Regions from separate parts of the Pseudomonas sp. BJa5 genome, predicted to be linked through region 1. Evidence: predicted binding sites of a transcription regulator. Region 1 holds the regulator's gene; each other region holds the start of a gene.
The links. Region 1 encodes FliA, which starts transcription of late flagellar genes. Its sites were predicted from a motif close to CTAAAGTTTNNNNNNNNNNNGCCGNTAA; they were not measured.

Region 2: a site for FliA is predicted at 1,639-1,666, ahead of motA (flagellar motor stator protein MotA). Genes of this name have one in related genera too.
Region 3: a site for FliA is predicted at 2,714-2,741, ahead of M2D63_RS19825 (methyl-accepting chemotaxis protein). Genes of this name have one in related genera too.

The regions. Positions count from the first base shown of each region.
Region 1 covers NZ_JALRNG020000053.1:3,047-7,095, forward strand. Annotated here, with positions in the region: gene flhF (flagellar biosynthesis protein FlhF) at 1-640, shown strand, start outside; gene fleN (flagellar synthesis regulator FleN) at 760-1,593, shown strand; gene fliA (RNA polymerase sigma factor FliA) at 1,590-2,330, shown strand; gene M2D63_RS23405 (chemotaxis response regulator CheY) at 2,435-2,809, shown strand; gene M2D63_RS23410 (protein phosphatase CheZ) at 2,829-3,617, shown strand; gene M2D63_RS23415 (chemotaxis protein CheA) at 3,630-4,049, shown strand, end outside.
Region 2 covers NZ_JALRNG020000019.1:46,526-50,574, forward strand. Annotated here, with positions in the region: gene M2D63_RS13055 (rhodanese-like domain-containing protein) at 1-18, opposite strand, end outside; gene M2D63_RS13060 (HDOD domain-containing protein) at 65-1,600, opposite strand; gene motA (flagellar motor stator protein MotA) at 1,732-2,583, shown strand; gene motB (flagellar motor protein MotB) at 2,587-3,615, shown strand; gene M2D63_RS13075 (toll/interleukin-1 receptor domain-containing protein) at 3,680-4,049, opposite strand, start outside.
Region 3 covers NZ_JALRNG020000037.1:241-4,289, reverse strand. Annotated here, with positions in the region: gene M2D63_RS19835 (AAA family ATPase) at 1-216, opposite strand, end outside; gene pnuC (nicotinamide riboside transporter PnuC) at 213-779, opposite strand; gene M2D63_RS19825 (methyl-accepting chemotaxis protein) at 936-2,570, opposite strand; gene M2D63_RS19820 (undecaprenyl-diphosphate phosphatase) at 2,769-3,599, shown strand; gene M2D63_RS19815 (DUF1294 domain-containing protein) at 3,604-4,041, shown strand.

The DNA of each region.
Region 1 (4,049 bases):
GGCCGGCATGGGCAAGACCACCACCCTGGCCAAGCTCGCGGCGCGCTACGTGCTCAAGTACGGCGCGCAGAACCTGGCCCTGGTGAGCATGGACAGTTTCCGCATCGGTGCCCAGGAGCAGCTCAAGACCCTGGGACGGATCCTCAATGTCTCGGTGACCCATGTCGACCCTGGCCAGTCCCTGGCCCAGGCGCTGGAGCCGTTGCTGCGCAAGCGCGTGGTGCTGATCGATACCGCCGGCCTGCAGGCCAGCGATCCGGCCCTGCGCATGCAGCTGGAGACCCTGGCCGGTCGCGGCATCGCCGCCAGGAATTACCTGGTGCTGGCCACGACCAGCCAGAAGCAGGTGCTTACCGCCGCCTACCACAGCTACAAGCGCTGCGGACTGGCCGGGTGCATCCTGACCAAACTCGATGAAACGGCCAGCCTGGGCGAAGTCCTGAGCCTGGCCATCAGTCATGAACTGCCAGTGGCCTATCTAACCGATGGGCCACGCATTCCTGACGATCTGCACCTGCCGCGCCGCCACCAGCTGGTCAGCCGCGCCGTCAGCGTGCAGATGCAGGATGAGCCCAGCGAAGAGGCCATGGCCGATATGTTCGCTGATCTCTACCACAGCTCCGGCAAACGTGTCGGCTGAGGTGATTGTGAAGACGTTGCAAAGTATCTGCATAGATGGTCTGCCATGCATTTTTCAGGTGTTGAAAGCGCAGCCGTTCATGTGGCCTCGGTCTAAGCAAGACAAGGTAATGAACAAACATGGGTAGCATGCATCCCGTACAGGTGATCGCCGTAACTGGCGGCAAAGGTGGCGTCGGCAAGACCAACGTGTCGGTGAACCTGTCATTGGCGCTGGCAGAGCTTGGCCGTCGGGTCATGCTGCTGGACGCCGACCTGGGCCTGGCCAACGTCGACGTTCTGCTGGGCCTGACCCCGAAACGGACCCTGGCCGATGTGATCGAAGGCCGCTGCGAACTGCGCGACGTATTGCTGCAGGGGCCGGGCGGCGTGCGCATCGTGCCGGCTGCGTCCGGCACCCAGAGCATGGTGCACCTGGCGCCGGCCCAGCACGCCGGCCTGATCCAGGCCTTCAGCGAAATCGGCGACAACCTCGATGTGCTGGTGATCGACACCGCTGCGGGTATCGGTGACTCGGTAGTCAGCTTCGTGCGCGCCGCCCAGGAAGTGCTGTTGGTGGTGTGTGACGAACCGACCTCGATCACCGACGCCTACGCACTGATCAAACTGCTCAACCGCGACTACGGCATGAACCGTTTCCGCGTCCTGGCCAACATGGCGCAAAGCCCGCAGGAAGGGCGCAACCTGTTCGCCAAGTTGACCAAGGTCACGGATCGCTTCCTCGACGTGGCCCTACAATACGTCGGTGCGGTGCCTTACGACGAATGCGTGCGCAAGGCGGTGCAGAAGCAGCGTGCGGTCTATGAAGCCTTCCCGCGCTCCAAGTGCGCGCTGGCGTTCAAGGCCATCGCCCAGAAGGTCGACAGCTGGCCGCTGCCTGCCAATCCGCGTGGCCACCTTGAGTTTTTCGTCGAGCGTCTGGTGCAACCGACCAGCGCGGGACCTGTGCTATGAATGCCAGCGGATACCGAATGTACTGCAAGGCTTCACGCGATGCCCAATACGAATTGATCGAGCGCTACGCGCCGCTGGTCAAGCGCATCGCCTATCACTTGCTGGCACGTTTGCCGGCCAGTGTGCAGGTGGAGGACCTGATCCAGGCCGGGATGATCGGCCTGCTCGAAGTCGCCAACAAGTACGACGCGAGCAAGGGTGCCAGTTTCGAAACCTATGCCGGTATCCGGATCCGCGGAGCAATGCTCGATGAAGTGCGCAAGGGCGACTGGGCGCCGCGCTCGGTGCACCGCAACACCCGCATGGTCAGTGACGCGATTCGCGCCATTGAAGCAAAAACCGGCCGCGACGCTAAAGATCACGAGGTTGCTGCCGAACTCCAATTGAGTCTCGATGATTACTACGGGATTCTGAACGACACCCTGGGCAGCCGCCTGTTCAGCTTCGACGACCTGTTGCAGGACGGCGAGCATGAAGGCCTGCACGAGGATGGCGCCAGTGCCCAGCTCGAGCCTTCGCGCGACCTCGAAGATGAACGCTTCCAGAAGGCCCTGGCCGAGGCCATCGCCAACCTGCCGGAGCGCGAGCGCCTGGTACTGGCGCTGTATTACGACGAGGAGCTGAACCTCAAGGAAATCGGCGAGGTGCTGGGGGTCAGCGAGTCACGTGTCAGCCAGTTGCACAGCCAGTGCGCGGCGCGTCTGCGCAGTCGCCTGGGAGAATGGCGGGCGCGTTGAACCCAGGTTCGATGCAGTCGCGAAAGGCATTACCCGAATTGATTGAATGCGCGTTCAGTGCTGAGCGCGTCTAAGACTGCTTGGAGGTCTAATTGAACAAAGACATGAAAATCCTCATCGTCGACGATTTCTCGACGATGCGGCGGATCATCAAGAACCTGCTGCGCGACCTGGGCTTCACCAATACTCAGGAAGCCGATGACGGCAACAGCGCGTTGCCGATGCTCGAAAGCGGTCATTTCGATTTCCTCGTGACCGACTGGAACATGCCCGGCATGTCCGGTATCGACCTGCTGCGCAAAGTGCGCGCCGATGAACGCCTCAAGCACCTGCCGGTGCTGATGGTGACTGCCGAGGCCAAGCGCGAGCAGATCATCGAAGCGGCCCAGGCCGGCGTCAACGGCTATGTGGTCAAGCCGTTCACCGCACAGGTGCTCAAAGAAAAGATCGAGAAGATCTTCGAGCGCGTGAACAGCTAAGACTCGCCACGGGGGCGCTATGGAGCAATCACATTCATCCTTGGGCGAGTTCGAGTCGACGCTGAAAAAACATGCCCAGGAGCTGGTCGACAGCCTCGAGCGCGGCAAATTCGGCGACGCGGTGCAACTGATCCATCAGCTGAACCAGACCCGTGACCGTGGCCTGTACCAGGAAGTCGGCAAACTGACCCGCGAGCTGCACAGCGCGATCGTCAGTTTCCAGATCGACCCGCACATGCCGCAGGCCGAGGAAGTGTCGCAGATCACCGACGCCACCGAACGCCTGTCCTATGTGGTCAAGCTGACCGAGGGCGCGGCCAACCGCACCATGGACCTGGTCGAGGCCAGCACACCGGTGCTCAATGAGCTCGGCGACGAAGCCCGGGCCTTGAGCGTCGACTGGCAGCGCTTCATGCGTCGCGAAGTGGCGGCGCCGGAGTTTCGCGAGCTGGCCCGGCGCGTCGACAGTTTCCTGACGCGCAGCGAGGAGGGCAACCGCAAGGTCGCCGGCCACCTCAACGACATTCTGCTGGCTCAGGACTATCAGGACCTGACCGGTCAGGTGATCAAGCGCGTCACCGCACTGGTCACCGAAGTAGAAAGCAATCTGCTCAAGCTCGTGCTGATGGCCAGTCAAGTCGACCGTTTTGCCGGTATCGAACACGACCACCAGCAGCTGCGTGCTGAAAAAGATCAAGAAAAACATCCGACTCGGGGTGAAGGTCCGCAGATTCATGCCGATAAGCGTGAAGACGTCGTGTCCGGTCAGGACGATGTCGACGATCTGCTGTCCAGCCTGGGTTTTTAGGGAGCACGTTTAATGAGCTTCGGCGCCGATGAAGAAATCCTCCAGGATTTTCTGGTAGAAGCCGGCGAGATTCTTGAGCAACTGTCCGAGCAACTGGTCGAGCTGGAAAGCCGTCCGGATGATGCCGACCTGCTCAATGCGATCTTTCGCGGTTTTCACACTGTAAAAGGGGGCGCCGGCTTCCTCCAGCTCAACGAGCTGGTGGAGTGCTGCCACATCGCCGAGAACGTCTTCGACATCCTGCGCAAGGGTGAGCGTCGCGTCGACGCCGAGCTGATGGATGTGGTCCTGGAAGCCCTGGACACGGTCAACAGCATGTTCGGCCAGGTGCGTGAGCGCACTGACATCACCCCGGCCACGCCCGAGCTGCTGGCGGCGCTGTCGCGCCTGGCCGAGCCGGGTGGCGCCGAGCAGGCACCGGCGCCTGAGCCG
Region 2 (4,049 bases), on a different contig from region 1:
GCCAGAAAAGTCAGTCATCCAGAATCTCCAGATCAGGACAGAGGGGGCGATTGTAGCGCATGGCTCAGGCGCTGCGGTGGCTGAAGGCGGTCAGTGCGCGTTCGATGCATTGCGCGGTTCTGGCAAAGGCCTGCAGGCTGATGTCGGCCAAAGGCTTGCCGCCCTGGTCGGCGACCAGCAGCATCACCACCCGCTCGTTGCACGCAAGCGAGCGCAGCAACAGCTGGTCACTGCGAAACAGGGCGCGCAGGCCGGGCGGCAGCAGGGGCGAGAACTGGGCATGGTTGTCAGGTGTCAGGCGCAACTGTGCCGGTTTGCTCAACAAGCGTTGCAGCAACTTGCTCTGTTCCACAGGCAGCACCAGGCTGGCGGCCTCTGCCGGCAGCCCGGCGATCTGGTGCGCGCGCAGCAGGCCCTGGCTCTTGTCGGTCATCAGCAGCATCACCCGTTGCATGCCGCAGGCCACCAGGGCATCGCGGGCCCGGCCGCTCAGGTGCAGGGCATTGGTGAACGGGCTGGGTTCGGCCAGCAGCTCGCCACACAGCGTGCGCCAGTTGCCCAGGGCCTGTGCGGTGGGCGGTGGCGGGGCAACCAGGCCTGGATGCAGGCGCACCTGATGCCATGGCCAGATCAGCGCCTGCGCCGGGTGGAAGAGTTCGTCGTCGGCATGATGGCGGGCGCTGATCGCGGCCTGCTGGTGCACCAGTTGCTGCACTTCGTCCAGCGGGGTTTGCAGGTACAGGCTGGTCAGCAGCTGCCAGCGCTGCACATGGGCATTGCTCCAGCCCACCTGCGCCGCCAGCGCCATGCCGTTGGCCAGCAACACGGTATTGGCCGGTTGATTGAACCAGCGGCGCACGGCCGGCCGGTCGTCCAGGCGCTGCTGCTGGCGCAGGGTGTTTTCTTCGCGAGCGATGAGCAGGGTCTCGGCCAGCAGGCGACGGTCTTCCTGCAGCAGGTGATAACCGCGGGTGACCCAGTCGGGCAGGCGCCAGTGCTCGGCCAGGGCCTTGCACAGGCTGAGCACCCGGACACCGAACAGCTCAAGCTCGACCCGGGCGGCCGATTCACCTTTGTGCACCACCCGCAGTTCCCAGTCATCGAGCAGCTTGGGATGGGTCAGGGCCAGCGGCCACAGCGGCGAGAGAAACAGCAGGCTGCCCCAGTGGATCTCTTGCCAGAGTCGCGCCAGGCGGCTGGCGAACAGGCCGTTGGCCTGCTGGCTGGCGTGCTGGCTGACCTGTTGCAACTGGCGCAAGCTCGGCGCGATTTCGCCCTCGGGCAGCGCCGGCAGGCGCTCCAGCAGTTGGGCGGTACGGGTCAGGCCGAGGCGATTGATGGCGATTTCCAGGCTCTCGGCGGGCTCGCCCATGCTGGTCTGGGTATGGTGGTTGGCTTCGCGCATGACGCTGAGCACCAGGGCCGGGCTGCCCTGCATCAGTTCGGCAATGTCGCGCAGCGAACGGCGACTGTCGGCAATCGCCGCCTTGACCCACTCGTAACTGGCGAGGGGAATCGGGAGACGAACGCTATCGAGCAACTTGACCCAGGCATCGAGTGTTTTTGGTGTTTGACGTGGCACGATGGTTTCAATAGGCATGCTGGAAGGAGGCCGAACTGGTTTTTCGCCTTGAGTGACTATAGTCTGGCGCAGTTCTGCCGATAAGTAGAAGAAGAGTTTTATCAACTTCCGCCCACGACCCTGACCACGACTGTAAGTGCTTTCTATCTATGGCTAAAATTATCGGCATCATCGTCGTATTCGCGAGTGTGCTCGGCGGATATGTGCTTTCCCACGGCAAGATTGCCGCACTGATCCAGCCTTTCGAAGTGCTGATCATCGGTGGCGCAGCCTTTGGTGCGTTCCTGCAGGCGAACCCTGGTTACATGACCATGCATGTAATCAAGAAATCGCTGAAGATGTTCGGCACGCGCTTTACCCATACCTTCTATATCGAGGTACTGGGGCTGGTCTACGAGATCCTCAACAAGAGCCGGCGTGAAGGCATGATGGCGATCGAAGCCGATATCGAAGACGCCGCTGCCAGTCCGATTTTTGCCAAATACCCCGCGGTGCTGGGCGATGAACGCATGACCGCGTATATCTGCGACTACTTGCGCATCATGTCCACCGGCAACATGGCGCCTCATGAGCTCGAAGGCCTGTTCGACATGGAGCTTTTGAGCATGAAAGAAGAGCTCGAGCACCCTTCCCATGCCGTGACCGGCATCGCCGACGGCATGCCAGGCTTCGGTATCGTCGCTGCGGTACTGGGTATCGTGGTGACCATGGCCTCGCTGGGTGACGGCGACCAGAAGTCCATCGGCCTGCACGTTGGCGCGGCGCTGGTGGGTACCTTCTTCGGTATTCTCGCCGCCTACGGCTTCTTCGGCCCGCTGGCCACGGCCCTGCGCCAGGACGCCCGGGAAGAGCTCAACGTCTATGAAGCCATCAAGGCTTCCCTGGTCGCCTCGGCGTCCGGCATGCCGCCGTCGCTGGCAGTGGAATTCGGTCGCAAGGTGCTGTTCCCGGCCCACCGTCCGAGCTTCGCCGAGCTGGAACAAGCAGTCCGCGGTCGCTGAGTCATGGAGAACAATCAGCCCATTATCGTCAAACGCGTCAAGCGCTTTGGCGACGGCCATCACGGTGGCGCCTGGAAGATCGCCTTCGCCGACTTCGCCACGGCGATGATGGCGTTCTTCCTGGTGCTCTGGCTGCTGTCCACGGCCACGCCGGAACAGAAGATCGCCATTGCCGGTTACTTCAAGGACCCGATCGGCTTCTCCGAAAGCGGCACGCCCTATGTCATCGACCTGGGTGGCTCGCCCCAGCTGGCGCCGGAAAAGACCATTCACCCGGAATCGAAGTCCGAGCCGACCCCCGACACCAGCCTGCAACTGGACAAGGACAAGGTCGAGACCATGGCCGAGCAGGTCGAGCGTGAGCGCCTGGAGCTGCTGCTGCAGGAACTGCAGAACAAGGTCGAGGAAAATCCCCAGCTGCAGAAGTTCAAGGACCAGATCCTCTTCGAGATCACCCAAGACGGCCTGCGCATCCAGATCATGGACGCCGAGAACCGGCCGATGTTCGACCTGGGCAGCGCCCGTTTGCAGCCGTACTTCGAAGACATCCTGCTGGCCATGGCCGACACCATCAAGGCGGTGCCGAACAAGATCAGCATCAGCGGCCATACCGATGCCAAGCCGTACGCCGGCACCGGTGAGTTCGGCAACTGGGAGCTTTCGGCCAACCGCGCCAATGCCGCACGGCGTGCGCTGGTCGCCGGGGGCTACCCGGACGCCCAGGTCGCCCGGGTGGTCGGTTATGCCTCGTCGTCGTTGTTCGACCGGGCCAACCCGCTCAATCCGGTCAACCGCCGCATCGATATCATCGTCCTGACCAAGAAGGCCCAGCGCAGCATCGAGGGCGAGCAGACCCCGCCCGCCGCGCCGGCAGGCAGTCCGCCGGGTGCCAGTGCGCCGGCGTCGGGCGCTGCACAGGCCCCGGCAACCGCGGCGGCGAGCGAGCCAGAGCCGATGCAGCCACGGGAGCTGCGGCAGAAGCTGAACATCTTCGAAGATGGCGTGCTGAAGATGGATGAAAACAAGGAGTAGTCCAGCGCCAGGACGACAACGCCCGTGAACAGCAATGTTCACGGGCGTTGTGCATTTCGGGTGGTCAGAAACCGCGGCGGATCTTGGCTTTCAGGTCGGCGTGGAAGAAGTCGGCATTGGCCCGGTTGGTGGCATTGGCCTCGCTGCTGTCCTCGGTGATCGCGCGCTTGAAGGTCTGTTCATCGTGGTAGGCGCGCACGTACAGGTCGATGTGCTCGCGTGAGCTCATGATCGGCCACTTCTCCAGGTAGCCGGGCAGCGGGCTTTCACCGCACTGGAACAGTGAGGCGCGGCGATGGGTGAGGGTCGCGGCCCCCAGTTGAAAAGGCACCCACCAGGCATCGGCGTTCTCCTGGGAAAGCACGGCGATCAGATGGGTGCAGTTGCTGAGGTTACGGCTGACCTGGCCGCTGATATCGTCGGTGGTCTGGTGG
Region 3 (4,049 bases), on a different contig from region 1:
CAACAGCGTCGGTTGTTTGGCGCGCGCGGCGTCTTCCCAGGCCAGCTGGCCCAGTGCTATCGCCGGAATGTCAGCGTAGCAGGTCTCGCGGGCTTCGCTGTCGATAAAGTGCCGTACGTACTCATCGACCACTATGCCGCCAAATTTGGCGTGAATCGCTTGCGCCAACCAGCTTTTGCCGCTGGATTCCGGGCCGGTCAGCACCAGGACCTTCATGCGCAGACCAATGCCGGATCGCGCCGCCATTCACGCCAGCCTTGCACCGCAATCAGGGTGAACAGGGCATAGAGTGCTGCGGTCAGGTACAGCGCCTTGTACAGGAACAAGCCGACGAAGATCACATCCAGCACGATCCACAGCGGCCAGCACTGCACACGTTTTTGTGCCATCCACAGTTGCGCCACCAGGCTGAAAGCAGTCAGTGCCGCGTCCAGCCAGGGTTGTGCGGCATCGGTCCAGGTGGCCATGGCCGCGCCCAGGGCCAGGCTGCCCAGCAGGCCAACGCCGAGGTGGAAGATCATCGACTGGGTGCCCAGGCTGCTGACCTGGCGGGCCTGGTGCTTGCTGTCGGGGCGGGTCCACTGCCACCAGCCGTAGAGTTGGAGCACGGCGTAGATCAGTTGCAGGAGCATGTCCGAGTACAGGCGCACTTCGAAGAAAATCCAGCTGTAGAGCAGCACCATCACCAGGCCGATGGGCCAGCACAGCGGGTTCTGGCGGGTAGTGAGCCACACGGCGATAACGCCGAGCACGGCGGCGAACAATTCGAGGCCGGACATCGGCGTTCCTTGGCAGGTTCGAAGGGAGGGGCGGGGATTGTACCTTGTATGACGCCCCGGTAGGAGCGGGCTTGCCCCGCGATGCGATGCGACTGGTACACCGCAATCGCGGGGCAAGCCCGCTCCCACAGCAAGACCGCGACTACCGCTGGTGCGTTACACCCGGAACTGGCCCAACAACCGATCCAGTTGCTCGCGCAACTGGTTCAACGCCACCCCGGCATCGCTCGATTGTTGCGCGGCCATGGCGGTCTGGCGCGACAGGTCGGCGGTGTCGGTGACGTTGCGGTTGATTTCCTCGACCACGTGGGACTGTTGCAGCGTGGCACTGGCAATCGAGGCATTGAGGGCGGTGAGGTTGTTCAGGGCCTGGCTGATGGCGTCCAGGCTGACGCCGGCCTGGCTGGCCTGCTCGATGGTCTGGCGCGACGCTTCGCTGCTGGCGTCGATGGCTTTGACCGCTGCCTCGGATTGTCCCTGCAGGTGCTCGATCATGGTCTGGATCTCTGCCGTCGATTGCTGGGTGCGCTGGGCCAGCAGGCGCACCTCATCGGCGACCACGGCAAAACCACGGCCTTGCTCGCCCGCCCGGGCCGCCTCGATGGCGGCATTGAGGGCCAGCAGGTTGGTCTGCTCGGCAATCGAACGGATCACTTCAAGCACGCTGCCGATCTTGGTGCTCTGGCTGGCCAGCGCCTGGATCACCTGCACGGCTTCATCGATGGTGCCCGACAGCTGATCGATCTGCTGCAAGCTGCCATGGATACTGCTTTGCCCCTGCTGGGCGCGGTGCTGGGCCTCTTGCATTTCGCTGGAGGCCTGCTCGGCATTCCTGGCCACATCCTGCACGGCGTAGGTGACTTCGTTGATGGCGGTCGCCACTTGCTCCATCTGTTGTGATTGCTGCTCGCTGCGATGCTGGGCCTGGTTGGCGTTGCTGCCGACATCCATGGCCGACTGCCCCAGGGCATGGGCCGCCCCCTGCAATTGGCCGATGACGCCTTGCAACTTGCCGGCAAAGCGGTTGAAGTGCTCACCCAGGTGGGTCACTTCATCGCGGCCATGGGTGTCCAGGCGCCGGGTCAGGTCGCTTTCGCCACTGGCGATCATGGCCATGGCGTCCACCGCTTCCTGCAAGGGGCGGGCGATGCTGCGGGCGATCAGCATCACCAACAGGGCCATGACCAGGGCGATGCCCAGGCCCAGCAAGGAGGCGTCGCGCAACTGGCGCATGAACTCGGCCTGCATGTCATCGATGTAGACCCCCGAGCCGATGACCCAGCCCCAGGGCTTGAACAGCTGGATATAGGAGGTCTTTGCCACCGGCTCGCTGGCCCCGGGCTTGGGCCAGCGGTAGTCGATGCTGCCGGCGCCCTGGGTGCTGGCCAGCCTTGCCATCTCGCTGAACAGGGCGAAACCGTCGGGGTCGCGGATGCCGGAGAGGTCCTGGCCATCGAGCTTGGGGTTGGTGGGGTGCATGATCATCTTCGGCCCCAGGTCGTTGATCCAGAAGTAGTCGTTCTGGTCATAGCGCAAGCCGCGCACCGCACTCAGGGCTTGTTGCTGGGCAGCTTCGCGGCTGAGGCTGCCGGCGGCTTCCAGGCCCTGGTAGTAGGCCAGCACGCCGGCTGCGGTTTCCACCACATGGCGAGTCTTCTCGGCCTTGGCCTGGTACAGGTCGCCGTGGATCTGCCGGAGCATCAGCAGGCCCAGGGTCAGCAGCATCACCACCGCCACCACCAGGATCAGCCACAAGCGGCGGCTGATGGACATTGTGCGAAGCATCTTCATGGAACGGTCACCCCACTTGTTTTTATTCTTGTGCGCATCCCAGCATGCTTTTGTCCCTGCACCCACTCGACCAAGGGCTAAGTGCCTGATGTGTCGAGCTGTGTTGCGCCGACCAGCAGCGTTTGCACGAGAGGTCTGATAGGATTTCGGCCCCTTCGGGATAAACCTGAAGGGTGTGTGATCTTTTCTGGGGGAATAATGGATCTTTGGGCTGGCCTGCAGGCCGTCATACTGGGTATTGTCGAAGGCTTGACCGAGTTCTTGCCGATTTCCAGCACCGGTCACCAGATCGTTGTCGCGGACCTGATCAATTTCGGTGGTGAGCGGGCCATGGCCTTCAACATCATCATCCAGCTGGGTGCGATCCTCGCTGTAGTCTGGGAATTTCGCCGCAAGATCTTCGACGTGGTGCTGGGCTTGCCCAAGGAGCGCCAGGCACAACGCTTCACCATCAACCTGCTGATCGCCTTCACACCGGCGGTGATCCTCGGTGTGCTGTTCGCCGACCTGATCCACGAGTACCTGTTCAACCCCATCACCGTGGCCACGGCACTGGTGATCGGCGGGGTGATCATGCTCTGGGCCGAGCAACGCAAGCACCAGATCAAGGTCGAGCAGGTCGATGACATGCGCTGGACCGATGCCCTGAAAATCGGTTGCGCCCAGTGCCTGGCGATGATCCCGGGTACGTCGCGTTCCGGTTCGACCATCATCGGCGGCCTGCTGTTCGGCCTGTCGCGCAAGGCGGCCACCGAGTTCTCGTTCTTCCTGGCCATGCCGACCATGGTGGGCGCGGCGGTGTATTCGGGCTACAAGTACCGCGAGCTGTTCCAGCCCGGCGACTTCCCGGTGTTCGCCATCGGTTTCGTGGTCTCGTTCATCTTCGCCATGATCGCGGTGCGTGGCTTGCTGCGTTTTATCGCCAACCACAGCTATGCGATGTTCGCCTGGTACCGCATCGTCTTCGGCCTGATCATCCTGGCGACCTGGCAGTTCGGCCTGGTCGACTGGTCCGTGGCGCACGGTTGAGTCGATGAGCCGTTCACAATCGCGCGCCGCACCGGCAAACGGTGCCATCCAGCATCCGCGCAGCAAGCTGCTGGCTTTTGTCGGCCTGTGCCTGTTGCCGCTGGGTGGGGCGTTGCAGATGCTGGTGAGCGGGCAGTCATGGCTGCCGGCGGTGGTCTATCCGCTGGTCAGCCTGGTGAGCTTCGTTCTCTACTGGCGTGACAAGCAGCAGGCCCGCAACCAGGGCTGGCGTACGCCGGAGAAGGTCCTGCACGCCAGTGAGCTGTGCGGGGGCTGGCCGGGGGCGTTGCTGGCCCAGCAGCGCTTTCGCCACAAGACCCGCAAGCTGTCGTTCCAGTTGAGCTTCTGGGGTATTGTCGTCCTGCACCAGTTGTTCTGGGTCGATCATCTGCTGTTGGGTGGTCACTGGCTGGGCTTCGCCCTGGGGCCGCTGCTTAAATAAGGTTCTTC